4 regions of the Paenibacillus glucanolyticus genome follow, and region 2 is predicted to be linked to each of the others. Evidence: riboswitches for the same ligand, from Rfam matches in the RefSeq annotation. Region 2 holds a riboswitch; each other region holds the start of a gene.
What was found. A riboswitch is a leader RNA that binds a small molecule or an ion and turns the genes downstream of it on or off. The one in region 2 is predicted to bind thiamine pyrophosphate.
Positions count from the first base shown of each region.

Region 1: another riboswitch for thiamine pyrophosphate. It lies ahead of WDY75_RS11090 (YkoF family thiamine/hydroxymethylpyrimidine-binding protein); the one in region 2 lies ahead of tenA (thiaminase II).
Region 3: another riboswitch for thiamine pyrophosphate. It lies ahead of WDY75_RS05475 (ECF transporter S component); the one in region 2 lies ahead of tenA (thiaminase II).
Region 4: another riboswitch for thiamine pyrophosphate. It lies ahead of WDY75_RS27765 (ABC transporter substrate-binding protein); the one in region 2 lies ahead of tenA (thiaminase II).

Region 1 is NZ_CP147845.1:2,301,302-2,309,097, forward strand. It holds gene WDY75_RS11075 (class I SAM-dependent methyltransferase) at 1-204, opposite strand, end outside; gene WDY75_RS11080 (nucleotidyltransferase domain-containing protein) at 348-1,046, shown strand; gene WDY75_RS11085 (YjcZ family sporulation protein) at 1,162-1,257, shown strand; gene WDY75_RS11090 (YkoF family thiamine/hydroxymethylpyrimidine-binding protein) at 1,329-1,931, opposite strand; TPP riboswitch at 2,020-2,122, opposite strand; gene WDY75_RS11095 (sigma-70 family RNA polymerase sigma factor) at 2,360-2,848, shown strand; gene WDY75_RS11100 (hypothetical protein) at 2,841-3,194, shown strand; gene WDY75_RS11105 (carboxypeptidase regulatory-like domain-containing protein) at 3,172-5,418, shown strand; gene WDY75_RS11110 (nitroreductase family protein) at 5,520-6,122, opposite strand; gene WDY75_RS11115 (ABC transporter permease) at 6,615-7,568, shown strand; gene WDY75_RS11120 (iron chelate uptake ABC transporter family permease subunit) at 7,558-7,796, shown strand, end outside.
Region 2 is NZ_CP147845.1:5,453,227-5,461,022, forward strand. It holds partial or broken gene thiD (bifunctional hydroxymethylpyrimidine kinase/phosphomethylpyrimidine kinase) at 75-626, opposite strand; gene thiM (hydroxyethylthiazole kinase) at 623-1,459, opposite strand; gene tenA (thiaminase II) at 1,509-2,195, opposite strand; TPP riboswitch at 2,341-2,444, opposite strand; gene WDY75_RS25500 (hypothetical protein) at 3,881-4,321, shown strand; gene WDY75_RS25505 (YecA family protein) at 4,495-5,070, opposite strand; gene WDY75_RS25510 (hypothetical protein) at 5,639-6,004, opposite strand; gene WDY75_RS25515 (hypothetical protein) at 6,006-6,281, opposite strand; gene WDY75_RS25520 (metalloregulator ArsR/SmtB family transcription factor) at 6,278-6,883, opposite strand; gene WDY75_RS25525 (hypothetical protein) at 7,112-7,300, opposite strand; gene WDY75_RS25530 (histidine phosphatase family protein) at 7,525-7,796, opposite strand, start outside.
Region 3 is NZ_CP147845.1:1,144,679-1,152,474, forward strand. It holds gene WDY75_RS05460 (helix-turn-helix domain-containing protein) at 1-397, shown strand, start outside; gene WDY75_RS05465 (SDR family oxidoreductase) at 949-1,800, shown strand; gene asd (archaetidylserine decarboxylase) at 1,861-2,664, opposite strand; TPP riboswitch at 2,830-2,942, shown strand; gene WDY75_RS05475 (ECF transporter S component) at 3,034-3,663, shown strand; gene WDY75_RS05480 (ABC transporter ATP-binding protein) at 3,656-5,332, shown strand; gene WDY75_RS05485 (energy-coupling factor transporter transmembrane component T family protein) at 5,329-6,135, shown strand; gene WDY75_RS05490 (TetR/AcrR family transcriptional regulator) at 6,359-6,928, shown strand; gene WDY75_RS05495 (DMT family transporter) at 6,933-7,292, shown strand; gene WDY75_RS05500 (LysE family translocator) at 7,437-7,796, shown strand, end outside.
Region 4 is NZ_CP147845.1:5,994,756-6,002,551, reverse strand. It holds gene WDY75_RS27775 (ABC transporter permease) at 1-222, opposite strand, end outside; gene WDY75_RS27770 (MTH1187 family thiamine-binding protein) at 219-512, opposite strand; gene WDY75_RS27765 (ABC transporter substrate-binding protein) at 601-1,632, opposite strand; TPP riboswitch at 1,746-1,857, opposite strand; gene WDY75_RS27760 (VOC family protein) at 2,031-2,420, opposite strand; gene WDY75_RS27755 (GGDEF domain-containing protein) at 2,741-4,270, shown strand; gene WDY75_RS27750 (EAL domain-containing protein) at 4,480-5,526, shown strand; gene WDY75_RS27745 (glycoside hydrolase family 65 protein) at 5,766-7,796, opposite strand, start outside.

The DNA.
Region 1 (7,796 bases), 3.2 Mb from region 2:
CATATTCTCATTGAGATCTATGGCCGTGACTTGATAGCCCATCTCCGAAAGATGGCATGCTGTCCTGCCTGTTCCGCAGCCAACCTCCAGAATACGACTGTTTGGCTCAATCGGATAATTCTTCAGCATTCTTAAGGTAGCCTCGAATCCGCCCGGATGCGCACTGCCCATACCTAATCTGGATAGCATGTGAATGTAGTTCATTTTATCTTCCCTTCTTCCTTGTAGTCATCATGAGGGTAATCGTTTATTTACCATATGATTAAGGTACGTTTGGGGTTTTTGCTGAATTAAATATTTTGAGCCCTTTTTTTCGGGAGCTATGAGAACTACTGGGGGAAATAGCCATGAAGAAGGAACCGATGGAGGCAGCAGAGCGTGTTATTCACCGTCATTATCCCGACTGTTTGCTAGCTGTGCTTGGCGGTAGCGCAAGCAGAGGAGAACATAACGAGCAATCTGATTTGGACATCGTCATCCTTGAGCGGGACGGAGATGAGATGCGGAGAAAGACCCTGGAAGCGGATGGATGGATTGTGGAATTGTTTATATTGTCTTTGTCATCCTATCGTGAATACTTCGACGAGGGCGTGATGGCAGCCAATCCGACATTGCAGCGGATCACAGCGGAGGGTAAGGTGCTGCGCTCGTTGCCGGAAGGAGAAGCAGTCCGCGTAGAGGCCCAGCATGATTTGAATTACGGACCGATGCCATGGATGCAAACCGATATTGATGAATACCGTTACATGATTACGGAATATGTGCAGGATTTGAAGAATCCTAAGCGGGATGGCGAGAAATGGTTTACGGTGCAAAAGATCATGACGGTACTTTGCGAATTTGTACTTAGAGTGAATGGGGAATGGACAGGGGAAGGCAAGATGCTGTTTCGGCTGTTCCACCGTTTCAGCACGACCTTGGGAGATCAATTGGAGGTTTCGCTTTCAGCGATGTATCGACAGGATGATCCCTCCCTCCTTCTGGCATTCACAGAGCAAATGCTGAACCCGTTCGGGGGCATGCTTCTTGTGGGTTATGAGGAATAGATTTTGACGGGTGAGCAATAAGAGAGGTACATTAGCCGTGACGTTCGCCTTCCACGACCAATACAATAATCATGTGATTCGGTCACGTCATTCTTTAAATCCAGGAGGGATCTTCATGAGCGGAGTATATGGTGGTGGATGGGGTAATTCAGTAGGTATTATTTTGGTTCTCTTCATCCTGCTCGTAATTATCTCGAGTGCTTGGGTTTAATTCGTCAAGCTCTTGGAGCAAATCGCAAAAGCCCGGCATGCGCCGGGCTTTTGCCTGTTATATAGAAGTGATCACGGTCTTGGCTTGGCTGATGGACTGTGTGCAGACACGACTGCGGTCATGACAAGGTGACTGCTGTCCGATTGGATCGCATGCAAAAACGCATCTTCGAGGGATTCAAACACCTTGGAGATGGAGCCGTCCAACCGGCTGGCATAGTGAACGCTTCCGGCGAACGTTCCTTTTTCCTTAGCCCGATGCACCTCTTTATAGATAACATCCATGTAATGGTCTGTACCCAGTGGATAAAGGGCAAATTGGCAGGCTGTATCTATATCGGCATTCTTCCCAATCTCGCGATTCAAACGCTCCGAATCCTCTGACATATATACATCGGCTTCCGTATCACCAGGGCAGCCAATAGAATAAGTTCCGTTAAAGATGGTGTGCACACCGCTTGCTGCCGCATAAGCAAAAATCGCCCTCGTTACATCAAATACATGCTCCGCCCGTCCACGAATACAGGTGCTCACATCATCCGTCTGAATCCATACTTTCCCCGTGTTGACGGATTTCAGCGCGTCCATAATGACTTCCACAAATCGGTCAGTCATCGGAAACACCGAGAATCGGCATCCGACGATGCGACTGGTTCCACATGTTAGCTCACTCATTGTTGTTATCCTCCCCTATGATATAAATCCACGCAAAAAAACCGCACCCCGTGAAGAAAGTGCAGTTATGCCTACGTGAAAAAGTATAAACATAAATGCTACACTTCCCCACGCTAGTATGACCTAGATCGGGTGATAAGGGTTAACGGCAGCACGCCGTCTCTCAGCACATGGCACCCCTAGTACAGCCAACATGATATGCAGTTGGTCCCGGAACTATTGCCAGTTCAGGAAGACAAAGGTTTCTTGCTTGTGTTATTGTATCGTTTTGCCGGAAGATTTTCAATCATTCGATTTTTTTTTCGACATTGATCCAAATTGATGCAACCGATGAAAGACCAGACGCATCATAGTTATAGAGAGGGGGAGATGGCCTGGATGTCATACAGCGCTTAAAACAAAAAGAAGAGGCGGCTCTCCGGGAATTGATGGAACAGTATGGAGATTATCTGCTTCGCACGGCGGTATTGCTGCTGCGTGACCGTCAAGCGGCTGAAGAGGCCGTTCAAGATACCTTTATCCAGGCGTTCGAGAATATCGCTCAGCTTCGTGACGGCGACAAACTTCGTAGCTGGTTGACCCGAATTGCAGTGAATCGATGCCGGATGCGGCAGCGAAAATGGGATTGGCGTCATATTTTTCCCATGCCGAGGATGGACCAGCATGTAAACGAAAGTGTACCTGCCGTGGATGAAATGCTGGGCGTCCATTGGCGTGAGGCTGAAATGATCAAATCAGTGCAGCAGCTGCCCTATACATACCGAGAAGTGATTACGCTCTATTATTATAATGAGTTGGGTGTTCAAGAAATTGCAGCGCAATTGCAGCTGAATATAAACACGGTTAAGGCACGTTTAATGAGAGGGCGGCATAAACTCCGGCAGATTGTTGTCGAGAAGGGGGAGAGCGATGCGTAGCGAAGAACAGGAAATGGCCGAACAACTAAAGCAGGAGCTGGAGGAAATTCGATTCCTGGGCGCAGAGAAGGTGATTTCTCGCACATTTCCAAAATCCAGCCGCGAACGTTTGTCTTCCTTGTGGAATAAGGAAGTAGAAATTTCTGCTGCCGCAATTGGTTATTTTGGCGCAGTAGCGGCCGTTCTGCTGCTCGGAGGTTTGTTATGGAGGGAAGCAATTGTGAAACCTGCTGTTTCCGTGCCCTTGCAGGTGAGCAATGAACTGCTTGAAGCCGGGGGGAATTATTACTGGAAGGATCAGTACGAGAGGATGGTGGCCAGGCTTGAAAATTCGGGTCAAGATTAAACACCTGGTGTTGGGGGTTTCGGGTTTAATCCTCTTCGTTATGATGGTATCTATGCTCACACCTCGAATAGGGCTGCTGATTGCGGAGAAGCAGATAGAACAAGGCCAAGCTGAGGGGATAGCCAAAGTCATTGACCTTATTCATGAAGAAAGCAGCAGCAACCGGAAATGGGAGATGATCGAGAAGTATGTGATTGTGCCTAGAGCAACAGAGCTATCTCATCGGTTTGATGTGTTTATTAGTCCGGGGTTCACCAGCACAGGAGGAAGCACCGATCAGCAGATTCGTTTTACTGAGGATGAACGTTTGCCGCTGCTGAATCAATATGTGCTGGGAGCGCCAGCCGGAGAATATATGAAATATGCCGCAATAGACCTTGCGGAGCATTATTCGATGAATGGTGATGTGGAGGGAGCAGCGGATATATTGGAAACCGCTATCCAAAAGTTCGGGGATCTGAGCAGCGGATATTCTCCGGAGCCTGTTCCTTATTCCTACCAGCATGAATTGGTGCTGGAGCTTGCGAGCCTCTATGACAGGCTGGACGAGCCTGATCAGGCGGCGCTGCAATATGAGCGATTAGGGAAAGTCCTTTCTGGAGATTGGAGGGACATCCATAGTAAGGCCCTTTTATATCACTCGGAAATGCTCCTGCGTCGGGGGAGCCCCCAAGCCGCTATGGACGTGTTGAATCGGATATCAGAAGGGTCCGGCGGGAACTTTGCAAATTCGGATATCTCAAAACGGGCGAATCAGCTGAAAGGACGGCTGAAGAGGATTTTAGACGGAGAGACCTTGTCAACGGTAAGCGGAACCTTGCGAAATCGTGAGGGGGATCCGATTCCATTCGCAGGTGTATTTTTACGTAAAAACAACGATCTGAATCACAGTCTGCTGTTAAGCGAACCGCACCAAATGCTGACAGACGCGAACGGTCGCTATCATTTCGAGGGTGTAGAGCCCGGCAGGTATCAACTCGGCATTGGTTTGAATTATGAACAAATCAATGGCAGAACGTGGCCTGTAGAATCGGGGGATTGGGTGGAGGTCGCCCCGGAATCGACACGACGGATTGATGTCACGCTGCAGCCATTGATTCAATTGACAACTCCAGTAAACCATGATGAGATACGCGGCGACATGATCTATTTTGAATGGGAGGCTATACCCGAAGCCGCCTACTATAAACTGAGTGTTGGTATCGAATTTGGCAGCGGATCGATGATGACGGCGATGGATAACTATATTGAAGGGAATTCGCTGCGGGTTGCTGTTCAGGATCTGTATGATCTCAGAATCGGACTTTCCTACGAGGATCCGTATGATTGGACGACCGTTGCACCTGAGAGTGTGCTTGGTTACTCCAACCCAGAGGCTCTCTATTTCTGGTCGGTGGATGCTTACAAGGATGACGGCACGAAGTTAACAAGCAGCAGCGGGTACCGGCTCAATGAGAGCACCATGGGTTATTTACCGTATTTCTTGTTAAAGGGTCGTGAATTGACGCCGGAGGACCAGCTGGTACTCGAACGTAAATATGATGAATCGCTCGCGGCCTATAACGATAATGTGAGCTCGCATCCAGAAGATATTCACAGCTTAAGGATGAAACTCCGATTGCAACAGATCAAGGATCAGTTGTCCAAGGATGTAGATAACAGAAGTTCAGAGGAAACCTTATCCACCCTGCAGGAGATGATCGAACGGCATCCGGCACCAAGCTACCTGATGGATTTGACGAATTACTTCTATAATAATGAAGATTGGGACAGTTACAATCCGGCATTCGATCGGTACTCCTCTGTACGGAGCGAAAGCGAGGATCATTCCTATACCGATTCTCTCCACGCAACAGCGCTTATGAAGCAGGGCAGGCTGGAGGAGGCGGAGAGATGGTTTGGGCAGGTGATCCGACAGGATAAATCCCACCGTTTTATCGGCAATTACCTCGCCGTTCATATGCTGCACAGCGGTTCGCTGGAAAGCACGCTGCAATTGGCCCGGAAATATCCGGAGCGCATGATGTCAAGCGATACGGATTGGGCTGTTCTGGTGGAGCGAATGCTGATCGAATCTGAGGGAAACTCAGGCTATACCGAGATACTGAAAGAGAAATTGCAATGGGGCATGAGCGGAGAGCGGGATGCCATTCAGTTGTGGACGCCGGGAGAGGACTTCCAAGAGATCAAGCCATTCCTTCAGGCCTTATTACATGTTAATTAAGTAGAGTCGCAGTTTCACTGCTGGATAAAGTGTCTGTATGAAAAAAGGCCGCCTATCCAAGTTATCAAAAACTTGGGTGGACGGCCTTTTCCGCTAAGGACTTAGCTGTATACTTTCACGCGATCTTCAATCGGCGCAAATTCTTTTTCGCCTGGTTCAGCAACCGGTTTACCGAAAGGCATTTGAGCGATCAGTTTCCAGCTCTCTGGAATGTTCCATTCGGATTTCACCTTTTCGTCGATCAATGGGTTATAGTGCTGCAGTGATGCACCCAGGCCCTCTGCCTCCAGGGAAGTCCATACCACGAATTGCAGCATGCCGTTGGATTGGTTGGACCATACCGGGAAGTTGTCTGCATACAGCGCAAAGTTTTGCTGCAGGCCTGTAACGACGTCATTGTCCTCGAAGAACAGTACTGTACCGTATCCAGCGCGGAATGCGCCCATTTTTTCAGCCGTGGATTTGAATGCTTCTTCGTTACCGACAACTTCTTTCAAGATGCCCTCGGTCAGGTTCCACAGCTTGTCATGCTGTTCGCCGAGCAGTACAACGACACGTGCGCTTTGGGAGTTGAAGGAAGACGGAGTGTACTTAACAGCTTCGTTCACAATTTCCTGGATACGCTCGTCCGAAATGACAGGGTCCTTGCTGATAGCATAGTGGGAGCGACGATTTTTGAGTGCAGTTGAAAAATCTTTAGACATAAGAAAAAACCTCCTGATGTAATGGTGTTGCATAAGCCTGATAAGAAGATGTCCTTTAATTCAGGTAAATATGCATTTTAGTGAAGCATTTTGCTCATAATCATTATTCCATATCAACTAACAATTTGTTAGAAATGATATTTATGTTAGCATGTTAATATAATGAGTTGCAAATGTCAACAATTCAGAACGAAACTCAGAACTAAAAGTTTATCTTTAATACCCGCTTACTGAGAATTAAAACACTTTTCTAAGGTCAGTCCTCTGATTGCTTTACACGATATGTCGAAACTTCATATCATGAACAAATCGTGAACAAATGATACGCAGATGAGAAAAATTAAATGATTTTGATTCTCAATTAGGGTTGTCGAGTGAGAATGAGAGTGATATAATGCATATCAGAACGCAATTGATAATCAATCTCAGTGAGAAGCTGATGAGATTGCGGACTGTCGGATATTCAGAGACATACGCATAGAAGGAAGAGCCATGAAGATTAGATACTTATTTGCAGCCGTTGTGGTACTCTCCATAATCTCATTATTTATTGGAGTTAAGGACATTTCACCACTGGAACTGTTCTCCATGTCAGAACAACAACAACATATTATGCTTGTCAGCCGGATCCCGAGGCTTGTCAGTCTTATACTGGCAGGGGTCAGCATGAGTATCTGCGGATTGATCATGCAGCAGTTAAGTCGCAACAAATTCGTGTCACCAACAACAGCGGGTACGATGGATTCCGCGAGACTTGGAATTTTGGTTGCCATGCTGGTCTTCACAACAAGCGGTCCACTAATCAAGATGCTTGTGGCATTTGTATTCGCACTAGCGGGAACCTTCATCTTTATGAAGATCCTGGACCGGATCAAGTTCAAGGACGCCATCTTTATTCCCCTCGTTGGACTGATGTTCGGTAATATTGTTAGTTCGATAGCAACCTTCTTTGCTTACAAATATGATCTTATTCAGAATATGTCCGCATGGCTCCAGGGTGATTTCTCCATGATCATCAAGGGACAATATGAAATGCTATATATTAGTATCCCGCTTGTCATTCTGGCCTACCTGTTCGCTAACAAGTTTACGGTAGCCGGGATGGGAGAGGAGTTTGCAACGAACCTTGGTCTCAAGTACCGGAGAGTTGTGAACCTGGGATTGGTCATTGTAGCGCTGGTCACCGCATCCGTCGTTCTAACCGTCGGCGTGATTCCTTTTCTCGGTCTGATCATACCTAATATCGTTAGCCTGTATCTGGGAGACCACTTGAAAAAAAGCCTTTCGCATACCGCGCTGCTGGGGGCCGGATTCGTATTGTTCTGTGACATCCTTGGCAGGATCATCATTTATCCCTATGAGATTCCAATCAGCCTGACCGTGGGCGTCCTTGGAAGCGGTATATTCATTTTCTTATTGATGAGGAGAAAGGCTTATGACTTATAAAGCCAAAATCGGCCTGTTGGCCGCGGCGGCAATCATCCTGGTGGCAGTCTTTCTGTTCATTGATCTTGGCAGCAATTGGGACTACGGGCTTCCGAGAAGGATCAAAAAGGTGCTTGCTATTATTCTGACCGGCGGAGCCATTGCTCTGTCTACCACGGTGTTTCAAACGGTCACGAATAACCGGATACTAACGCCGAGTGTTATGGGATTGGATTCCTTATATATTCT
Region 2 (7,796 bases):
TCTTCCCGATCCGCCCCTGCGCTGATGCCATATATCCGTGCTTCTTCGTGATCCCTATCTTCTCGGTCAGGTCCTCCCTCATCATGGCCGCCCTTAATAACAACGATCTTCGGACCGAGCGCATAAATACGCCTTGCAGCCTCTCGCCGGTCCTCCATCGTCCGAATGCGCATCCCTGCCAATACTTCCGCCTCCGGGATGTTAGGGGTAACCACCAACGCCAGTGGCAGGAGGTGCTCTTTCATTGCAAGCACCGCTTCGTTCTGCAGCAGCTCGGCGCCTCCCTTGGCAATCATCACCGGATCAACAACAACCTTCTCCCAGCCAAATTTTTGGATCTGATCAGCAACAAGACGGATGATCTCAGCGTTAAACAGCATCCCGGTCTTCAATGCGTCTACCCCAAGGTCCGAGCCTACCGCTTCGATCTGCTCCGCCGCAGCTTCCGGGGGCAGCGGATAGACGCCGTGAACCCCCAAAGTATTCTGTACGGTAATGGCGGTTATAGCCGACATGCCGTACACGCCGAGCTCCTGGAAGGTTTTCAGGTCCGCCTGGATTCCGGCACCGCCTCCACTGTCCGATCCGGCAATGGTCAACGCCCGGGGTACGCGAACCTCTGTCATCGGGCACCACCTGCAGCAGCAGCTTCACGGATGGCCGCGTAACCCTGCAGCGAACCTGGATGAAGCTTGGACAGCTCATCCAGAAAAGCGTTCTGGAAGCTCCCCGGCCCAAGATCAGCCGTACGCTCCGCTGCCCGGGAGGCGGCTGCGCCATAGAAGGCGAGGCCCGCTGTGCCTGCAAGCAGCAGGTTGGATTCAACTGCGGCAAAAGCACCCAGCACCGAGGTCAGCAGGCAACCTGCTCCGGTGACCTTTGTGAGCAGCGCATGGCCGCCGGTAATGATGCGAACATCAGTCCCGTCGGTGATCACGTCTTCTTTACCCGTGATCACCACCAGGGTGTCCAGCTCCCGCGCAGCCCGCACCGCAAGCTCGGCATTGCCGATATCTCCGCTGCTCTCTGCATCAACACCCTTGATCTCGCGGGCCTCCCCAACAAGGTGAGCCACTTCAGCCGCATTCCCGCGCACCAGCGAAACCTTCACTTCGCGCAGGATCCGCTGCGCCGACTCCGTCCGAAAGCGGGTCGCGCCCGCACCGACCGGGTCCAATAGGAGCGGTACGCCATGGGCATTCGCCGATAGCCCGGCGGTAATCATCGCGTCTACCAGCTCGCGGTTCAGCGTGCCGATGTTTAGCACCACGGCACCCGCGATGGCAGCCATATCCGCCACTTCCTCCGGCGCATATGCCATTACCGGCGACGCGCCCAGCGCGTACAAGCCGTTAGCCGTAAAATTCGTAACCACCACGTTTGTCATATTGTGAACGAGGGGGCTCGTCTGCTGTACCTTGCTCAAAAGCGCCGAAACCTCTTTTTCCCATATATTCATATGAAATCAGCCTCTCTTATCTATGCTAGATCGTTACAGACACTACTCTTTACAGCACCGCAGCCTGCATCTGCACCGGCCACTCCTCCTGCTTGTAAGCCATGTCCCAGAACATGTACTCCAACTGGCAGCTCAGCATAAAATGCTCCGTCATCCGCTCCCGCTCCGCCGCTGTGGCGCTTTCCGCCCACAGGTCGACACCGTTACAAAACTTCGCCGTCGCCTCTTCCCCGCGGTTGCCGTAAAAATAAATCCAGTCATAGAACGGGTGAGATTCATCCGGCTTCACTTCATCCAGCAGCTTGCAGCCAATCTCCAGATACGTCCAGGGACATGGCAGCAGCACTGCCATAATCTCGCCAAGACTGCCCTCATGCGCCACCGTCAACATGTGACGGATATAATGATGCGCGGACGGCGCAAGCGGATACCCCTGAAGCTCCTCGTAGGTCACCCCTGCGGCAGCGCAAAAGTTCTGATGCGGATGAATCTCGCTGTTCAGAATAAAAGAAATCTGTTCATTAAAAGTCGCAATCTCATTCCTGCTGGTAGATTTGGATATGGCAATGCCATAAATCCGCATGTAGGCGTTCAAATACTCAAAATCCTGCTTCACATAGTGAATCAGTTGTTCCCTCGATAATGTTCCGGCAGCAATCCCTCTCACAAAGGGATGATCAAAAATCGCTTGAAAAATGCCATCCGACTGCCTGCGAAGCTCTTGCGTGAAACTCATACTTATCCCCACCTCTCATGAATTGAAAAGCAGGAAGTCCGGTTACGCACACAGCCTTCAAGGCAACGCTAAAAAGCCGCCCCCGAAAACTGGAGCGGCTTCGTCAACAAGCCCGGGTACGATAGAAAAACATACCGAGGCCTTATATACGAAGGCTCCACTTTCCTACGCTAGTACGAACTAGATCAGGTTCAAAGGGTCCAAGATACACTCTTGTCTCAGCCGCCAACGGCTCCCCTAGTGGACTTCCTATTCTTTTGTCTATTACTGTACATAGGTTTTTGGATGGTGTCAAACGTTAACCGTTGGTTAACGAAATTCTTATGCACGAACCTGTGCAATCGGGTGACCTCGTTGTTGAGCGATTTAGCGAAGGATTGTGGATAGATAATCTGCACCAGGGCCAAGGGAAGAAACGGAGTCAATGTTAGGACACCGCATCGTACCAGAATAGCCATGTTCGCATAAAAACTGATCTCGATACACTGAAACACAGACGCTTCAAAGGCATATCCCCATAATGAGTACATCCGAGCAATTCAAATACATGATTTGAAGAGGAGCCTATTGATGACGAACCAATCGAAAGCTGTTAAACCCATTCGGGATGGCTGCACCTCGTAACGCAGTCTTAAGAAATTTCGCTGTGCTGAAATGGTGGTAGTCGTGATGGTTATGGGTGTGGGTGTGGGCACAATCAACTCACCTGGGTCTACGGTAATACTCCGGGGGTTTGTGATGGTTATAGGTGTGGTTATGGGCACAATCAACTCACCTGGATCTACGATAATACCGGGGGTTTGTGATGGTTATGATGGTTATGATGGTTGTGATTGTTGTGGGCATGCTGCTCTTGGGGCTAACGGACAGAGGATACGTTATTTTCCTAGAAAAGTGTTACTTTTGAGATTAACGGACATGAGATGCGTTATTTGTGATATGAGTCGGTAAATTAGCTGTTTTATGAGGTAATAAGGAATCCTGAGTCCGTTAGATTCAAAAAAGGAACTAAATGAGGCAAATAGCGGATCTGATGTCCTTTAATATGTCGAAGACATCGCCAAGAGCCAAGGTTACTCGTGAAATAGTGTCGTGAAATAGTGGTATTGGCGCAGCAGAGCTAACGCCCATTCGGGATGGCTTCACGTCCGTAACGCCGTGGATCATCTGAAGAAATCCTGCTGCGCTGTAATGGTGGTAGTGTGATGGTGGTTATTCATGGTTATGGTTATGGTTATGGTTATGGTGGTTGTTTGATGGTGGTTTGATGGCGGTGGTGGGCATGGGCATGCTGCTCTTGCGCTAACGGACAGAGGATACGTTATTTTGCTAGAAAAGTGTTACTTTTGAGATTAACGGACATGAGATGCGTTATTTGTGATATGAGTCGGTACATTAGCTGTTTTATGAGGTAATAAGGGATCCTGAGTCCGCAAAATTCAAAAAACGGGCACAATTGAGGCAAATAGCGGATCTAGAGTCCGATAATAAGTCGAGGACAGCGGCACGAACCAGGGTTACTCGTGAGATAGTGGTGTTGGCGACCAGGCTAGTATATTAGGTTATCTGATTATGTTCATTGCCCTTCCCCGCGTAGTCAGCTTCGCTCTTATTCTACTGTGAAGATTCGTTTCACTCCAATAGACGAGTGTTATACAATGGCAACTAAAGGGGGAATGTCGCTCATGTGGCGTAAGTACAGGTTTACCCAATCGGTCTGGGCAGGCATTGCCGCCGGTATCATCCTTGGACTGATCTTGAATATGGTAGAGCATTTCACCTCATACAAAGTCTACACGCTGCTCCTGAACGTTGATTACGTGCCTGTCCTGAAGGAACTGCAGCTATCCGATCTCACCGAGTTTATGCTGCACCTTCTAATCTCCGTCCTGCTGAGCATGGCTCTAACCCTCTTCCTGCAGCAAAAAGCATGGTCTCGTAAACGCAGCATGTCTTTTGTTATCCTGGTCTGTCTTGCCGTTGGACTTCTTCTGTTCCCCACCACGGCGTTGTCTGTTCGCACACCGGCGTTGTCCGACCTCGCCGCCCTGGCGTTCTGGCTGACCGGGCATCTGGCGTATGGCCTTGCCCTGGGCTGGATGCTGACAGGGGCACGCAGGGGGTAAGGTTGTGCTGCTCACTCGAATCCACCATAGGTGATCAGATTGTAATATCCAGTGCCTTCATGTGATCAGCTTGGCTTATTCAACGCAAAGTGGCCGCTCCCATTGGAGCGACCACAGCTATATACCGGAATGCGAGGAATCCGCATTCAATTCGATTTCATTTTAAGCGAATTCTAGTGTCCCAAGGACAAGTCCTTGTCTTCCCCATCGGATTCTTCATCGTCGACGTTCGCGTCGTCACCGGATGCCGCTACTCCATCCATAAAGTCTTGAATCTGACCGCTGTTGCGCGTCAACGTGGCGACGGAAACCTCGTGCTTCTTCGCAATATCAGCCTTCGTCGTTGAAATGTTCAGCGATGAGGTTACTATATATTCTAACGCACTTGCATATCCGCCCTGTTTGCGGTACTTCGGATTGGCTTCTCTGGAGAAGCTGTTCCAGACCATCAAGAGACTGAACACTTGAAACAGCTGCTGCTCATCCTGCAATTCGTAATCCTTGCAAATCTGAGGAAACACGGACTCTGCAAGCTCGCGATGCTCATCGTCGTTCCAATCCATCCATCCCAGCTTGTCGTTAATCATCTGCTGCAATTGATCGACCTGTAGCTTAGGCTCTGCTGCTTTCGCACCAGGGAACTGGATGACTTTACCGTAAACCGTACGTTCATCTCTTTCAAGACAACATCTTTTGTACTTTTTGCCGCTTCCGCAGTGACATAGATCGTTTCTTCCTAGCTTTTTCATTTCCTAGCTCCTATTTGAATGATTTCTTCTATTATACATGGAAAGTATAAAAATGCGCATCTCAAGCCTGTCGAACTTAAGGCATGCCGGCCTTACTCGTCATTACACTCTCTTAAAGGGGGGGCTTCCGATAAGGAGGTACTCAGGCAAGTTAGATAGCAAAAAAGCGCGGGTTTTCCACTATGAAAGCCGCGCTCTTTCATATTATTCTATAATATCGTCATAGCGCAAGTAGGATGTAACAAATTTGTTAGAACCTATAATAGACTTGTACCATTTTTGGTAAAGTTTCCATAGATCCGCATCATATGGCACATTTGGCCCGGCCCAATGGTCACAGACAGCGATCCCAATATCCCCTGACGCCGAGTCGTCACATGCGCAGCCTAGCTCGATTCCTTTCTCTATGAAGTTGCCCCCAAGCGGTAAACAGCTCCTTGACTCTTGTTGTTTTGCTGGCTCGAGCGCCTCTTTTCGGAGCTGCAAGTCCCTTTATGGGACTTGCGCGAGCCGCGAGCGCGCCTTTGGAGCCTGCAAGACCCCCTAAGGGACTTGCACTGGCCGCGCCTTACCTCAGCGGATATACCAGCTGGATATCCTTTACCGGGGCCAGCCCTTCATACAGCGCATGATTATGGTCTGCGCCTACAATACATAATAGCCGTTTTCCCGCATGCTGCCCAATAGCATTCTTGATTCGCTGATTCATGATCAGATGCCGGCATACCCACCTGAGTAGATGGGCCTGCGGATTGATTCGCTCCAGCCATTCATACTTCTCCTTCGTAACCCGATCGTACGCTGCTGAATTTAGAGGAATCGGACCCGATGCCCAAGTCGACAGCTGCCGCTCAAACCACTCATCCAGCTCGGCATTTAACTGCTGCTTTTGTAGCTCGCCGTAACCGTGAAAAGGGTCAAAATCGTTCCACACATCAAGCAAGCTCTACCCAATCGATCGGCACGAACTCATATTTCTTCTCTTCGCATAACGGAAAGATCAAATCCCAATACTCGCTGGCTGGCTCACCCCAGTATCCACGATGGGATCTGTCCTGCTGGTACTGCTTCCAACTGCTCGGAAGGACCTCTCCACAAATAACATCCGGTTCGAACTCAAGAATGAGCTCCTTAATGACATCCAGGGTCAAGTTGTACTTCTGCCTCAGCCCCTCGTCATGGGTCACTCCCAATATGCCAACCGTGGTCACGATAAATCCTTCCACCTTGCCCACATTTCTTGCGGATTCAGCACATACACCCCGTCATTCCTGAACATGAAATGGTGCATGATGAACTCTCGGCGAAGGGTCGCAAAATCCTCATGATAGCCCTTAATGAACTCATTGATCTCCTTCTCGCTGTACTTTCGTTCCTTTTCAAGCTGAGATACCATATGCGTGAGCACGATGAGTTTCTTCTTCAGCTGGGCAGGAATACTCTTCAATTTCCCATCGGAAGTGAAAAAGCTCTTCATAACGGAATCCTTCATCCGTTGATCCTCATCCAACACGCGCTCCGAGCCGCCAGTTGAACGTACTCTTTGATAGATCAGGTTTTCCGTCGCCGTCGCGGTATTTCTAATAAAATAATCATTCAGCGAAAAAAAGATCGTGTTCTTGTCCCTGCGCTCATTAATGAGACTCGCTTCCCGCAGCTTGGCAGCATGATGGGTGATCGTCGCCGGTGTGACGCCAATCTTCTCAGCCAGAAGCTGTCCGTTCAACTCCCCTTCGGCAAGCAGGATGAGCATCTTGATTCGGGTCGGGTCCGCCAGCGCTTTATGATAACTGACCACTTTGTCCAATTGCATAGCCAATCCTCAGCTCCCTAAATAATTTAACAAACATCTAATTTATCAATCATTAAATTAGATGTTAAACCATGAGGAATAAAATGTAAACCTATCCATGATAAATAGGCTTCAATAGCAAAACTAAGAAACCCGCCCTTCTATCGAAGGAACGGGTTTCTAATGACTCCAGTTGTTACTCGGCGCTCGGCCTGATATGCACACTGCGACTAATCGCTGCGTCCCAGCTTACACAACCGCCGCGTCTACTCTGCTCTGATCGGCATTTTGGCATCTCTTGCATACCTTAAGCGCCGTGCCGTCAGACTTGTTGGCAACGTAGAGCAGCTTAATGCGCGAAGTGCTGCATACCGGGCATGTGCCGCGACCGCGTGATGGCATGTTCCATAGTGCGCGGCCCCGTTTGGTTTTGGCCATGATTCATATCCCCTTTATTTCATAATCTCTCTAATGATCTTGCGAACCCATACACATATACAGCTCGTCCACAATGCGCTTCACCTTTGTTATATGAAGTCTGATCTTTAGGATTCACGCGCTGCTATACCTGTGCAATTCCATTATAGAGGAAGGCGTGCCGCCAAATATAGGGAATAAATGCTTATGAATTCTTTTTTACATACATGGCTTCGTGCCTGCCGTTAAGGGCTCCATATTCGGTGTATATCCGGAACATCTGATTGTTGGAAGCTAAGCTGGTACACGTCAGGGTTGGACAGAGCCTCCCACTCTCGGAAACCGATTCGGTTATCGTAATACTTCAACAGGAGCGAGATCAGATTGCCATGTGACACGATGACGGCATTTTGGCTGGGACTCTGCAATATCTCCTCCACTACACGAACCGCACGATTCATCGCCCTGTTGCTGGATTCTCCGCCCTCATAACACAGGTCCATATCATCATAGGTTC
Region 3 (7,796 bases), 2.4 Mb from region 2:
GGAGGGTCAGCTGATTCTCAAGCAGCTGATGATTCATCTACTGCGTGTGGACCTGGATGAGCCCGTTGTCAAAAAAGCGAGCAATCAGCTGTCAGAGGCGATCCATGAAATCGCGAATTACGTCCGTCAGCACCCGGGGGTTCCCCATCGGGTAGAGGATTTGGCGGCGAGAGCGGGTTTGTCCCCCCGCTACTTCTCGATCAAGTTCAAGGAACTGATCGGTACGCCGGTGCAATCCTACATCATTCAGATGCGGATCGAGCGGGCACAGCATCTGCTGCTGCATCAAGGGATGAATGTCACGGAAGTAGCCGACGCGCTGGGCTATCGGGACATTTTCTTCTTCAGCCGTCAATTTAAACAGTATACGGGCAAGAGCCCATCCGAAATTCGGTGATTCCCCCACCCTTCCATAACTTACCTGATTGATGGAAGGGGCTTATGGGTTTCATAGTAAGCGCTTTAGGGTAAATGTGACGTACAGTTTAATTTTATGAAGGGGGGAGAGGGGAATGAGCCCAAGAAGACGGGTGCGCGGTCGTTTCTTCAGCCGCGGTGGCTGCGGTATATTCAGAAATCGCTTGCGCCGCATGAAGACAGCGAATCAGGATCATCAGGATGTGTGGTTTTAATGAGCCTTGGCCTTCATACGGGTGATGTTGAATCCCGATTTCATATATGCTTTTCTCAGGATGAACCGCAAAGGGAGCTAACCGGCTCCCTTTTTCTCGTATATATAGAGTACGCGATAGGGATTTTTTTCTTATGTGTACCTTCGGGTGCCAGACCTATTCATACAACGGAAATTTGATATATTAAGCATATACATAAAGTTTGTTCGGCTGAGGCCAAAGGGAGTAAGTTTGTTGGTAAGGTATTCTGAAGGAATAGAAAGGTGATGGGAGTGACGTTGTTGGTGGCAAGTACGGAATATGTGGTGAACCGTTGGTGATTGCAGGGACAGGAAAAGTGGCATTGGTGACGGGGGCCTCCAGCGGCTTTGGGCTGCTTATCAGCCTGGAGCTGGCGCAAGCGGGATATGATGTGGCTGCAGGGCTTCGCAGACCGGAGGCGGCTCAAGAGCTGATGACCCGCGCGGAACAGGCGGGTGTTGCAGAGCGAATTCATCGGGTTCGATTGGATATATGCGATGAAGAGCAGATACGGGCGGTTGCCCTGCATTTGGAGCAGCGGTTTGGTCGATTGGATGTGCTGGTGAACAATGCTGGTGAAGCGGTAGGCGGAATGGTGGAGGAAGTGCCGCTGAGTGGGTGGAGAAGACAGATGGAGACGAATTTCTTCGGAACGGTATCTGTGACACAGCACATGCTGCCGCTGATGCGCCGGACCGAGAATTCCAAGATTATTCTCATGAGCAGCATCAGCGGCGTGGTCGGCTTCCCGGGTTATGGACCTTATGCTTCCTCCAAATTTGCGATTGAAGGATTCGGGGAGAGCCTGTCGCTGGAGCTTATGACCTTCGGCATGCACGTTGTGCTGGTTCAGCCAGGTGCTTATGGCACACCGATCTGGAATAAGAGCTTTGGTGAGTTAGAGGTGAAGGAAGGGTCACCCTACAGCGACATGCTGAAGGGTGTGCTGGACTATTCCGAGCGGACAGCCAGGGGAAGCGGAAATCCGCTGGAGGTGGCGAAGCTCGTGGCAAGGATTGCCTCCATGTCCAAACCGAGATTCCGATATAAGCTGCCTCAAGGCACGCGTATAACCGCATGGATTAAGGGATTGCTGCCGGACCGGTGGTTTCAGCAGATGATTTATCGGATGCTGGGCAGACGTTAATCATTCATGCTGCTAATGATCGATTGCCTTAACTTGTCATGTGCGCTGAGTCGGCAGGAATTACCCTTTTTTGGCCGTGGAGGGGTGCAGCAAACCGAGTAATTCTCCCATTTTCACTTTGGAGCCGGGCTCCAGGTCGCCGCGAGGGCTAAACGTGCCGTTCTCCGTCAAAAGCACAACGGTAGAGCCGAATTCAAAATACGCGAGTTCATCGCCGATCTGCCATTTCTTAACGCTCTCATCGGCGTAACGGATGCTGCTCACGTTCATTGCGCCCACCTTCACGACGGCAACTTCTCCGAATTCATGGGCAATGTAGGTAATGAGACGCTCATTGCGGCTCAGCACAGTTCGGATATGGGTCATCGCAAAGTCATTCACGGGGTAAACCTTCCCCTTCAGATGCTCGCTTTCCGCCTGAACACCGGTTACGGGTGAATGGATGCGGTGATAATCTGTTGGGCTTAAATACAATACGAATGCATAACCGTTTATATAGTTTTCCATTCTCGGGGATTTCGCGAGCAGCTCGCTCAGGGTGTAATCCTGTCCCTTGACACTCAGAATGGTGCCGGCATGAATGGCGCACATTGCTGAAATAGTGGCATCGACAGGGCTTACCATGGCATCGACGGTGTCATCGATGGCACGCAGGCCTATTTTTAACCGGCGGGAAAAGAACTCGTTCAATGAGCGGTATTCGTGGATCTCTTTCTCCGCTTCATGAGCCGGAATTTGATAGATTCGTATAAATGCAGGTATTAGATGACGGCTCAGCCGGCTGTGGGAACAATGCCCCATCATTCGGGACAACCATTTTCGGGAGGAGAGCTCAGTCATCAGACGCAGCAATTGTTTAGCCATGTCATTCTCCTTTGTGCATAGGTGTAAGCAATATAACGATGGTGGAAAAGCCAATCACTCTGATATTGACATAGAATGAGATGGAAATCAATAAATAGCCATATTTGAAAAAAGGTTCTTGCAAATTCTGGAGCGGACCTGTATTTTAAAATTAACATAAAACCGAATAGGGAATACGGGGGCTTGAGTGAATCAGGCTGAGATTGCAGCTATTATCCGCTGTTGACCGTTAATCTGAACTGGGTAATGCCAGCGTAGAGAATATCCGACCCTGCCTACATAGGGCCTATTTTTCCGTCTGCGCGTTTTTCCAGACGGTTTTTTGTTGTGTTTACACAAAAATAGCGGTGGAGAGGGGTACAGGTTGTTATGGGAACATCAATGCAAGAGAAGTTGGGGGTTCAGCCCAGAAGAGGGCTGCGGTTAAGCGATATTTTGGTGACGGTGCTGGTATCGCTTGTGTTTGGCGTGATTTATCACTTCTGGGGGTCGGTCTATAATCTTTTTAAACCGTTGTTTTTTGAAGCGGATGAGCTGCTCTACGGCATGTGGTTTGCGGCAGCTACGCTGGCTTATTTGTTAATTCGCAAGCCGGGCGTGGCCATCATCGCGGAAGTGGCTGCGGCCCACGTGGAGGTGCTGTTTGGCAGCGGCTGGGGATTGACTCTATTGTTATATGGCTTGATTCAAGGACTGGGGGCAGAGTTGGTATTCGCGGCGTTCCGCTATCGGAGTACCTCAGCGTGGACCTTGGTGATTGCCGGGGCCGGAGCGGCCATCGGTTCGATGATGATGGACTTTTATTACAGCTATACGGATGATCTGCAGACATGGATGTTCCTTGCCAAATACGGTATGCGGGTAATCAGCGGTGCAGTTATTGCAGGTCTGTTAATGCTGCTCTTGGCCAAGGCGCTGGATCGCACAGGCGTAACGTCTCTGCTGCGTCCCGCGTCGAAGAAGGATTACGAAGCGCTGGATGATGCGCGCCATGTCTAATGCCACGGTAAGCCTATTTCCGGCTCAGTCCGCTGAGGTTCAACAGGAGCAGGCTGTGCAGGTGGAGGGACTGCGCTTGAAGTATCCCGGGGAAGAGAGGCTGATGTTCAAAGATCTCTCGTTCTCGGCAGCCCGTGGGGAAAAGGTGCTGCTGCTTGGTCCGAGCGGATGCGGCAAATCCACGCTGCTCCAGGTGCTTAGCGGAATGATTCCCCGCGCTACGGAAGTGCCAATGAAGTGTGAGGCACAGATTGTCCCGCGCTCCTGGGGATACGTATTTCAAGACCCGGATACGCAGTTTTGCATGCCGTATGTGGATGAGGAGCTGGCCTTTGTACTGGAGAATCTGAGTATTCCCCGAGACGAGATGAAGGAACGGATGCAAGCGGCGCTGCATGAGGTGGGGCTGAATTTGGAGGAGCTTCATCTGCCGATCGGCCATCTGTCGCAAGGGATGAAGCAGAGGCTGGCGCTGGCTTCCGCCCTGCTGCTGGAGCCGGAGGTGCTGTTCCTTGACGAGCCGTCCGCACTGCTTGACCCGGAAGGACGGGAGCAGATCTGGGATGCAGTGAAATCCGTATCGGAAGGACGTACACTGATCATCGTCGAGCACCGGATCGAAGAGATGGCGAAATACGTGGATCGTGTCGTTCTGTTCAGTCCGGATGGCGTTATTCTGGGCGATGGACCGCCGGCGGCAGTATTTGCTAAGTATGAGTGCGAGCTTAAATCCTATGGAATCTGGTATCCCGGCGTGTGGGAAGATTATGCTCAGACCCGGGCCGGCCGGGAATTGTTTGCTCCGGTTGATGCCTATGGCGAAGATCTGGGGAATCTCCTGCACGAGGCTGCCCTGCCTTACCCTTTAGATGGGGAGCCTGTGATCCGCTTAGAGGATTTCAAGGGACTGAGATGGGATAAACCTGTGATTTCTCTCCCTTCGGCAGAAGTTTATCGGGCAGAATTTATTGCGGTGGTAGGGCCGAACGGAGCGGGGAAAAGCTCGTTTCTTCTCAGTCTGATGGGACTGCTGCGCGCGCAAGGGACCTACGTGCTCTGCGGGGAAGAGGTTGTGCAAGGCAAGGCGAGAAAGGTGCGGAAGAAGAGAGAGCAGCAGCTCCGTCAAATCGGATTCGTGTTTCAGAATCCGGAGCTTCAGTTTCTGACGGAGCGTATTGGCGACGAGGTTGTTTACTCCTTGCTGGTGGATAACATGCCTGCGGAGGAAGCGAAGGCCCAAGCCGATCGCTGTCTCGAACGCTTCGGACTAAGCGGAATGGAGAACAGGCATCCCTATCAGCTGTCAACCGGTCAGAAGCGGCGCTTAAGCGTTGCCACTGCGATGGCCAGACAGCCGGAAGTTCTGCTCCTGGATGAGCCGACCTTCGGTCAGGACGCGCGGAATACGTTTGCGATTCTGGAGATGTGCGAGCGTCTGCGCCGCACGGGAACCGCCATTCTCATGGTGACCCATGAGATGGAGATTGCGCAGCGGGTCGCCACGCATATATGGGAAATTCGGGAAGGTCAGCTGACCTCGAGCATGGCTTCACCCCGATTGTGTACCGGTGCGGAATCCCGGCAGGAGGATGATGGATTGAACCGGGCCGGAGAATCCTACGATCCCTCCTCCGCAAGCGCAGCTCACCTCACGGGGGTGAATTCATGAATATATGGAACCCTGTACGGATCACCTGGCTGCACCGGGCCAATCCGGTGGTGAAGCTCGGCCTTATTTTTGCCCTCTTTTTCATGACGGTGCTGACCCATGATCTGGATTTCATGATGTATCAGGCACTGGTATTTATGGTCTGTCTGGTGGTGCTGAGTGGGGTTAAACCGTGGAAGATGCTGCTCTTCTTCATTCCGTTTCTGCTTGCCTTTATATCTTCGTCCTCTTCCATGATGCTGTTCGGCAAAGGGGAGACTCTCTGGTGGGAGTGGGGGTTGTTCCGGGTATCGGAAGAAAGCTTCTACCGGGGACTGCATCTGGGGTTTAAGGGGATTGCTTTTGCCTCGGAGGGACTGCTCCTTGTAACGACAACTTCCTCCGTGGATTTATTCTACAGCCTGATGCAGAAGCTGAGGCTTGCGCCCAAGTATGCGTACAGCTTCATGGCTTCGATACGGCTTCTGCCCATGGTGTGGGAGGAGTTTGTGATTCGCCGTCAAGCCTTGAAGGTAAGGGGAGTTCGCCCGATTCGGGGCGTGCGCGACATGGTCAACCGTGCGGGGATGTACGTGGTGCCGCTGCTGGCGCAGAGCATCCGCCGGGCACACCGGGTGGCTGCGGCAATGGAGGCGAAGCAGTTTAACGGGGACCAGGTGAAGGCCCGGACGTATTATTATCCGTCACGTTATTCGCGGTATGATCTGCTGGTGATCGGCTTGCTGGCGGCCGCAGCCTGCTGCGCTTATGTGGCAGCCGGGTATTTTCCGTGGTTCGGGATTGGCGATGTGCGCTTTGATTAAGAAGAATTCATTTTGCAGCAACTAAGCCGGGGATATCCTGAAGGGTCTTTATGGACCTTTTGGGATATCTTTTTTTGGTGAGATTTCAAGGCTATGCCTGAGTGTGGAACAGGCCATTCTTCATATTTTTGTAAGGATGTCTGGATTTAATGCCGAGTTTGGCGTTATAATACTGTTGGTACTGATATAGTATTTGAAGTACCAGAAGCGGGGGAGTATTCACTTGCGTGAGCGAATATTGAATGAAACGATGCGATTGATTCAGCGGCAGGGCTTCACCTTCACCGTTAGTGACCTGGCCCGAGAACTTGCCATCAGCAAACGGACGATTTATGAGCATTTCTCTTCCAAGGAAGAGATTGTTGAACATATCATTGATGGAATGATCCGGCATATCCAGGAACAGGAACGTGACATTGCAGCGGATGAGGAGCTTACCATTCCGGAGAAGCTTCGCCAAATTCTGATCTGTCTGCCTCAGGAGATGGAGAAGATGGATTTGGGGATGCTGCCGGATTTGAAACGGTCGCATTATCCGCAATGGGAGAAGCTGGACACCTTTTTCAGAGAAGAATGGGGTATTGTCAGCGAGCTGATGGAGCAGGGGATGGCGGAAGGAAGTCTAAAGAGAATCCATCTGCCGGTGTTCATTGATCTGTACCTCGGGTCGCTTCATCAGATTTATGACTCGAGAGCGACGGTTAAGCATCAATTGCCGCTGGGAGAACTGCTGGAGTCCATCATGGACATATTACTGTTTGGCATCGCCGCGGATAAACGGGAGGGGTCGTAAGATTATGCATTGGTTGTATTTAGGTTTGGCGATTGTGTTTGAGGTGGCGGGTACCCTGAATATGAAACTGTCGGAAGGGTTCAGCAAACCGCTGCCCAGCGTTCTGCTGGTTGTATTCTACATCTGCAGCCTGAGCTTTCTGACGCTGAGTCTGAAGCAGATTGAAATCTCGGTGGCATATGCGATTTGGTCAGGTCTTGGCATTCTTATTATTACGCTTATCGGATATATGTTTTTTGCGGAGCAGATCAATGGATTGAAGGTCTTCTCCATCCTGCTTATAATTGCGGGTGTAGTGCTGCTGAATTTGTCAGGCAGCGCGCATGCGCAGGAACAGCCAAGGATTCATCAGTCCGGCAACTAAGTGCGTCAACCATATAGGATTCTTAGAGAAGAGCTGTGCCAAGTACTTGGTGCGGCTCTTGTTCTGCTGCAATAATGTACTATGCCCCGCAGCGCAACCGGCTCTATAATGGCAAAGGAAATTCCTTTGTAAGGAGCTATCATCATGAACCTTTCGTCGTTTTTTATTTACTGTGTCATTGTGGCGTTCTCGCCGGGGCCAGCGAATATCGTCATCTTGGCCTCTGTTCAAAATTCCGGCATGAAAAAGACGCTGCGCTACATTGCCGGAGCATCGATTGCCTTTTTCCTATTAATTGTCGCTTCGGTTGTGTTAGGTCAATTGCTGACGTCCAGCATGCCTTTCATTCTGCCGGTGCTGCGAATTGCGGGCTGCCTGTTTATGCTGTATCTTGCGTATCAAGTGTATACCATGGATGTATCCAAGTCGTCCGGTAACCAAACGACATCCTTCACATCCGGTTTTCTTATGCAGTTTCTCAATCCGAAGGTGGTGCTGTTCACC
Region 4 (7,796 bases), 540 kb from region 2:
GATTGTTGTTCCGATGATAAACCCGATCAAGGTTAGCTGCAGGGTGGCTAATGTATGCTGGAAAAGACCGGCAGCACCGGTAACTGCCTCGGATCCGATCGCCGTTGGCGCAGGCAGAATAAATTTTTCGATATCGAAGATCGATACCGCCGCCTGCCATACCAGCAAAAAGAAGAGGACCGCCACAACAGGCGGCCAGACGGAGCTCCACCAGCTTCTCATGGACGATATTTCTCAGTCAGCTTATCCATGCTGATGCCGCTCGGATGATGTGCGATTTTGACCTGGGATATGATGCTGGGACTTCCCGCATTCACCAGCGCCTCATGCATGCGCTCGACGATCTTTAGCAGCTCGGAGAGTTCTCCTTCCATGGTTGTCTCCAGTGCATGGACCTCGTACTTCACACCCGAATCCTCAATAACCTTGATCGCTTCATCCACATAAGGGATGCTGTCCCGTCCACCCGGCGTCCGGGGTATCACTTGAATGCTCAAGAGGGTGTTCGCCATATATAATCCATCCTTTCGTGCAGCGATATGATTATGAAAGAGAGACAGCCTGCTGTCAGGCCGACTCTCTTCTTGATAGAAAAAGACCTTATGGTTGTTCCGGTAAAAAATCATTGGTGAACGCGCGGTCTGCATCAAGCTCTTTCTCCAGCAGTTTGCGCTCAAACATCCAGTCGGCATACCCCGACCATACTTCGGCTTTCTGTTCACCCCAACGAGGCGCATCATCCTGATAGCGGGGACTCAGCCATTTCTGGCTGGCCAGAACCAGCTCGGCATCCAGATCAGGCACGGCCTTCGAGAGCAGCGCTGCTGCATCCTCAGGATGCTCAATAGCATGGTTGTATCCTTTGGAAGTAGCCCGCATGAAGGCTCTGACAAGCTCAGGGTCCTCTTGGATCAGCTTCTCGTTGGTCACGATGACCGGCGTGTAATAATCGAGCTGGTCAGAGTAGTCCTTCACATAGATCATATCAAGCGGCTCATTGCGGAGCTCGGCTTCGATGCCCGTCCAGGCGTAGAATATCCAGGCGAAATCAATGTCGCGTTTGACGGCAGTAAAATAATCGGCATCGCCCATGTTGACCATATTGACTTTGCTGACATCGGCACCGTCGATCTCCATGATGGATTTCATGACAGCTTCCTCAACGGGGGAGCCCCAGCCGCCATAGGATTTACCTTCGAAATCTCCAGCCTTCACGATCCCTTTGTCCTTGGGAGCGGCAAAGCCGGATGTATTATGCTGAATGATCGCCGCAATGGAGACGAGCGGCAAGCCTTGCGTTCTGGCGAGGGTTACCCCTTCCTGATAGCTGATGCCGAACGGCACGTTACCGGATGCGACCAGCGTATCCGTTCCACCGGCTCCCGGCTGGACGATCTGGACGTTGAGCCCTTCCTCCTCATAATATCCGAGCTCCTTCGCTGCATACAGACCCGTGTGATTGGTATTGGCGGACCAATCGAGCATCAGCTGCACGTCACGGAGTTTCCCAGGACTCTTGGCGTCTTCTCCTTCAGCGCCTGTGTTCTTGTTCTGTCCGCCTGTACCGCATCCGGCCGCAACCATCAGCAGGACACAAGCGAGAAGCAGGGGGACCCATCTTCCCTTCTTCATCGTGTCTTCTCTCCTTATGAGTTCTATTTCTATTACCTCGTAACTCCACAAAAAAAACGCCCCGATAATCTCAGGACGCATGACGGCGTAAGTGTATAGTACGGCAAATATGGCTGCCGCAAACATTGGCTTCCTACGCTGGCATTACCCAGATCAGGTGTAAGGGTCAGTATCAAAGCGGATACACTCTCAGCCGGCTAAATTCCAGCTCCCCCGATATTTATGAAGTTTCGATCAGTACATCCGTTATTATAGTCCTAACACCAAGACCTGTCTAGTTTTCGAAAAAGGTCATGAACAGGACAGGCCTTATGTAGGGAACCGCGTTTAGGCAGCCCAAGAGTTCAGCATATGAACATTTTAAGAGATGAAATGTTGGATACCGTGCTGCGTGCGGGTTAACGCTGGAAGAACTCGATCCATTCCCCTTCGGGACCATGCACGAAGAAATAACGATAGCCGTTCGGGAGAGTGACGATTTCCTCGTCCAGATGAGGAACTTCAAGTCCTTGGACGCGTGCATACTCTTCTTCAATATCATCCGTACTGACTGCAAAATGGTGCACCGTTCCTTCCGAAGGCAGCGAGTCGCTGTAACCCTGGATAAGTTCGACTTCCGTTTCGTCACTTCCATTAAATCCGAGGAACGCGAGTTGAATGACCCCATTGGTATGAGTCAGGCGATTCTTTAGTTCAAGGCCGACTACCGACGTGTAAAACGCTATCGTGGCTTCCAGGTTTCGGACTACAATACCAACATGATCCAATCGTTTCTGTGACACTGCCATACACCCTTTCCGGTTCGTATAAGATATGAAGAATAATATCATATGATTCCTATACGTCAAGTAGGTGATTGATATAGAAACTTTTCAGGTTTTCACGTGTTTAATTGAGTGTAGTCCTTGCATTTGAAGTACACCCGTCCAGTAGAAAAACTTCATTATATAGATCTTCTAGCAATGTGCCGGATAGATGATTTTTCTTTGATTTCCTCGTCTTTACTTTTGGATGGGTAAAAAGTATCATGAGGAATAGAGAGCTTAATTCAAAAGACCTAAATCATCCATCGTGTACAAGCTTACCTTTTTGCCAAGGGGGAGTGCTTATGAGTCCAACTCCAGCAGATCATCTGTGGATTCGACTCGCCATTATATATGCATTTATTCAGATAATGACTGTTCTGTGGATGCCTGATGCTTTATCGCTTCAGCGTGTGCTAGTCATTATTGCTCCTATGGCCGCCTCCGTGTATTTAATCCGGGTCAGCCGGCGTTATAAGGCACATCTTCGCAGGTTTTGGTTTATGGTAAGTATCGGACTGATGGCCGATGCAGCGGCCCGGATCGTCTCCTCCTTTTTTTTCGGGTTCGGGAAAGAGAGCGCTTTCCAGATATCCAGCTATTTCTGGGGACTGGAAGTGATCCTGTTCGCCAGCTGCCTCATTTATTTGTTCCGGCATGTTCAAGGCCCGCTTAGGGGGCTGCGGTTTATGCTGGATATCGTCATCGTTGGCGTAACGTTCATGACGGTGGGCTGGGAGTATTTAATCAAGCCCGAACTTCAGGACAGTACGTATTCGGGGGGGACGGGAAGCGTATGGGTGGATATGCTGTTTCCGCTGTGCGGAATGGTACTTATTTTATTTACCGTGGTGTTGTATTTTAATACCAGGCAATTAGGGAAATGGGCGGTCATTTCATTAAGTCTTGGCGGAAGCGCTTATATTATGGGTGATGCACTGCACTTTTATCTCGTCCATTTCGTGAATCTCGAAGTTCGTGCATATCTTGATCCTTTACATACGTTATCTGTGTTTTTCATTGCTTCTGCAGGTGCACAGCCCGCTCCCGATACCGGAAATCAAACGGTGAAAGAGAGGGAACCGCGTCCTGTAGGAACCTTGATTGTCAGATATTTGCTTCCATATGGCGTGCTGGGCGGAATGTTTGCCCTCATGGCGCAGCGGTTCGGTGGCTGGAACGGTCTGTTTACCGGTCTATCCCTGTGCGTCATTCTGATTCTGTTCCGCCAGATCCTGATCCAGTATGAGAATGACCGCTTGTTACATCGACTGCATGAAAGTCTGAGGCAGAGCGAATCGCTTGCTCACCGGGATGATCTGACGGGATTGTATAATCGTCGTTACTTCAACGCAAGACTGTCCAGCTCCTTGTTAGAGGCCGATCGGACAGGATCGCGGGTAGGGCTTCTCTACATGGACATGAATCGTTTCAAAAAGGTGAATGATCGTTATGGCCACCGTGCCGGAGATCTGTTGATCCGCAAGGTTGCATGCCGCCTTCAGTCGCTGGAATCCAAAGGGATTCTGGTGTCCCGTCTAGGGGGAGATGAATTCACCGTGATGATCCAGTCGGCCGGGGAGGATCAGGAGCTGATCTGGATGGCGGAGGAGATTTGGATGCTGCTCAGCGAGCCTTATGAACTGGAGGGATATGAAGTTAGAACGTCGCCGAGTATCGGTATTGCCGTGTATCCCGATCATGCCCGGAACGATCAGGAGCTCATTGGCCGTGCGGATGCAGCGATGTATGCCGCGAAGGAGCGGAATGCCCGCTGGCACTTCGATGTGGACCGGACGATGCAGCTGCAGCTTTTGGATCAGAAGATTGAATAAGGGATGGATAACCAGAAATATCGACAATGCGTTGTTAAAAGCAATATAAGTCGATTTTTGTAGATTAAAACCCTATCATTGCACGAATCTTGCGCATTTCTCATAAAACAGGTCATAACTTCGATATAAAATCCATAAAATGCAAAGAAATCATATTCAAAATGCCGATAAGAAGCATAGTGAGAGCTAGCTTGCCAAGGAGGACGAACATGATTTGCGACAATTGCAGCACCTTTGAACCGATTGAGGACCAGGGGACCGTTCATATGAAGCCTGCAAGCGGTGAGCTTATTGGCTTGCTTGCACTGAACGGCTACACGGTACAAAAGAACAATGAGGGTTGTGCTGTGAACTATAAGGAACTTGCGGAACTAATCTCCATGATAAAGTGTCTGCAACCCCTTCCGCTGAAGATTCGTCAAGAGCTGTCCTTCTGTGTTACCGGTGGAGAAGCTCCACAGATCCGGCATACGTGGACCCCTATGCAGAAGTTCGAGCTGCAGATGGAGCATTACGATATGGTCAATGTCATTTTACATAAGCAGTTTACGAGCTATATGCAGCCCATTGTAGATCACTTTGAGCAGATCGTTGCATATGAGTTTTTGCTTCGTCCGATAGAGGGGGGAGTCGCGTTCCAACCGTATGAGCTGTTTGAGACCGCCCGAAAAACCGGACTGCATTCTTTTCTGGACCGAGCGGCACGAACCTGTGCAATTGAAACCAGCGCAGAGTGGCTTCCTTTAGGTGTGAAACGTTTCGTAAACTTCCTGCCATCGTCGATATATGATCCTCAGATGTGTCTCAGTCATACTTTTAATACCATCGACAGGCTCCATTTGGATCCGAGGGATTTCGTGTTTGAGGTTGTGGAGACCGAGAAGATCGATGATGTGAAGCACCTCCAATCGATATTCGAGGTTTATCGCAGTCACGGGATCTCGGTAGCCATGGACGACGTAGGGGCGGGCTATTCCACGTTGGAGCAGATGATCAGGCTTAAGCCGGATTATGTGAAGATCGACCGGAGTCTTATCGACCATTGCGATCGAAATGCCGCCCAGCAGAAGCAGCTTGAAATGATCACGAACATGGCTCATGATTTCGGGGCTATGGTGCTGGCTGAAGGCATTGAGAGACGGGAGGAGTTTCATTTTTGCCGAGATATCGGGATCGAGCTCTCGCAGGGGTATCTGTTCGGTAAACCATCCGAGCGCCCTCCGCGTGATCCGCATTCTCAACTGATCTATTCATAGCCTACATAATCGGTAAATACCTGCCAAAGTGAGAATGAAGCTCGCAGCTGATTGGTGAAGCCTTGGCTGGACCCTGCAAATACAGATACCTGCCAAGGATGAGAATGGGCCCCTTCATAATGAGAAGGGATGCTTGAGGGGCCCATTCTCTATATACAAACAAGAGCCCTGGAATAATATCCAGGGCTCTTGTTTATGGGAGGGGAAGGGACATGATGTCCCCGTTGTCCCCGTACCGCTTATCTTGCAGCTTTTACCTCTCCAAGTCCGCTAATACTGTATTCTTTGCCGTTCACGTTCAGGACAGCAGGTGTATCCGTCTCGTTCACGATGATGGTCTCGCTGCCTTTCACGTTGACCTTCAGTCGGGATCCACGGAACATGACCTTGAAGGAGAAGGAAGACCAGTGACCCGGAATGAACGGATTCAGGTGCAATACGCCGTCTTTTACACGCAGGCCGCCGAAGCCGTGCACAACGGACATCCAGGTTCCTGCCATGCTGGTTGTATGACAGCCGTCCTCGGTATCGTTGTTATAGTTGTCGAGGTCCAGGCGAGCTGTACGAAGGTACATCTCGTACGCTTTCTCCTGATATCCAAGCTCGCATGCGAGAATGGAGTGTACGCAAGGAGAGAGGGAGGACTCATGTACCGTGAACGGTTCATAGAAGTCGAAGTTGCGTTTTTTCGTTGCCAGATCGAACTGGTCGCCCAGGAAGAACAATCCTTGCAATACGTCAGCCTGTTTGATATATACCGAACGCAGAATGCGGTCCCAGGACCAGTTCTGATTCAGCGGCAGATGTACAGGGTCCAATTCCTTAACGGGAACAAGTTCCTTGTTGAGGAAACCATCCTGCTGCAGGAATACGCCGAGCTCCGCATCTTCCGGATAGTACATTTTGCTGATGATATCCTGCCACTTGTCCGTTTCTACCTCTTGCAGCTCGAGCTTCGCCGTAAGCTCTGCATAGCGGGAATCCTCGTTCTCTTTCAAATATTCCAGCACATCAAGGGTGTATTCCATCGTCCAGCTGGCAATCCGGTTGGTATACCAGTTATTGTTCACATTGTTCTCGTACTCGTTCGGTCCGGTTACACCCAGCATCATATACTGATCCTTCGCGGGGACGTAATTCACGCGCTCTTCCCAGAAACGGGAAATTTCCACGAGCACTTCCAGTCCGTATTGACCAAGATAAGAGAAATCGCCGGTATAGTTAACATAGTTATAGATGGCGTACGCAATGGCGCCGTTACGGTGAATTTCTTCGAACGTAATTTCCCATTCGTTATGGCATTCCTCACCGTTCATCGTCACCATAGGGTAGAGCGCACCTTTGGTGAAACCAAGCTTCCTGGCATTTTCCTTCGCTTTTTCCAGGTGTTTATAGCGGTAGATGAGCAGGTTGCGGGAGATGCTGGCATCCGCGGTGCTCAGGTAGAATGGCAAGCAGTAAGCCTCGGTGTCCCAATAGGTGCTGCCGCCGTATTTCTCCCCGGTAAAGCCCTTCGGTCCGATGTTCAGGCGGTCGTCCTCGCCGCTGTAAGTCTGGTTGAGCTGGAAAATGTTGAAGCGGATCGCCTGCTGGGCTGCCACATCGCCTTCGATAACGATATCGCTTTCCTTCCATTTGTCGCCCCAAGCTGCAGCTTGCTCCTTCAAGAGCAGCTCAAATCCGGTTTCGACGGCCGGCTCCAGCACCGCACGCGCTGCGTTCACCAGTTCGCCCAGGCCATGATTGCGGGAAGTGACGTTGGCGACATATTTATAGACGGTGATGACCTCACCTTCCGATACGGATACACTTGCACGGTTGGCGGCATATTTCTCTTGTTCTATCAGCTCTGCTTGCACATCAAGCTTTTCGCCGTTCTTCACGATGTTGTAGGACATCACGGACGTCACATGAAAATCGAGTTTCTTGGTTTTTACAGTTAAGGAAGCTGATCCTTGAGCCGCTTCCTTGAACACTTCCAGCCAGAACTTCTCGTCATAGTTGGAGTCTTTGTTCTTCACATCGCCATCAAGATAAGGCGTGATGGTCAGCTCACCACCGAAATTAAGAGGGGTCACAACATAACGGATGGCTCCGATCTCATGGCGCACAATGCTCACAAAGCGGATGGCTTCGACTTTGAGCTCCTTACCGTCTTCCATGACAGCGGTAAAGCTGCGAGAGAGATAACCTTCCTTCATATTCAGCTCACGGACAAAGTTCTTCACTGTGCATTTCGCCAAATCAAGCGGCGCGCCGTTGATTTCGAT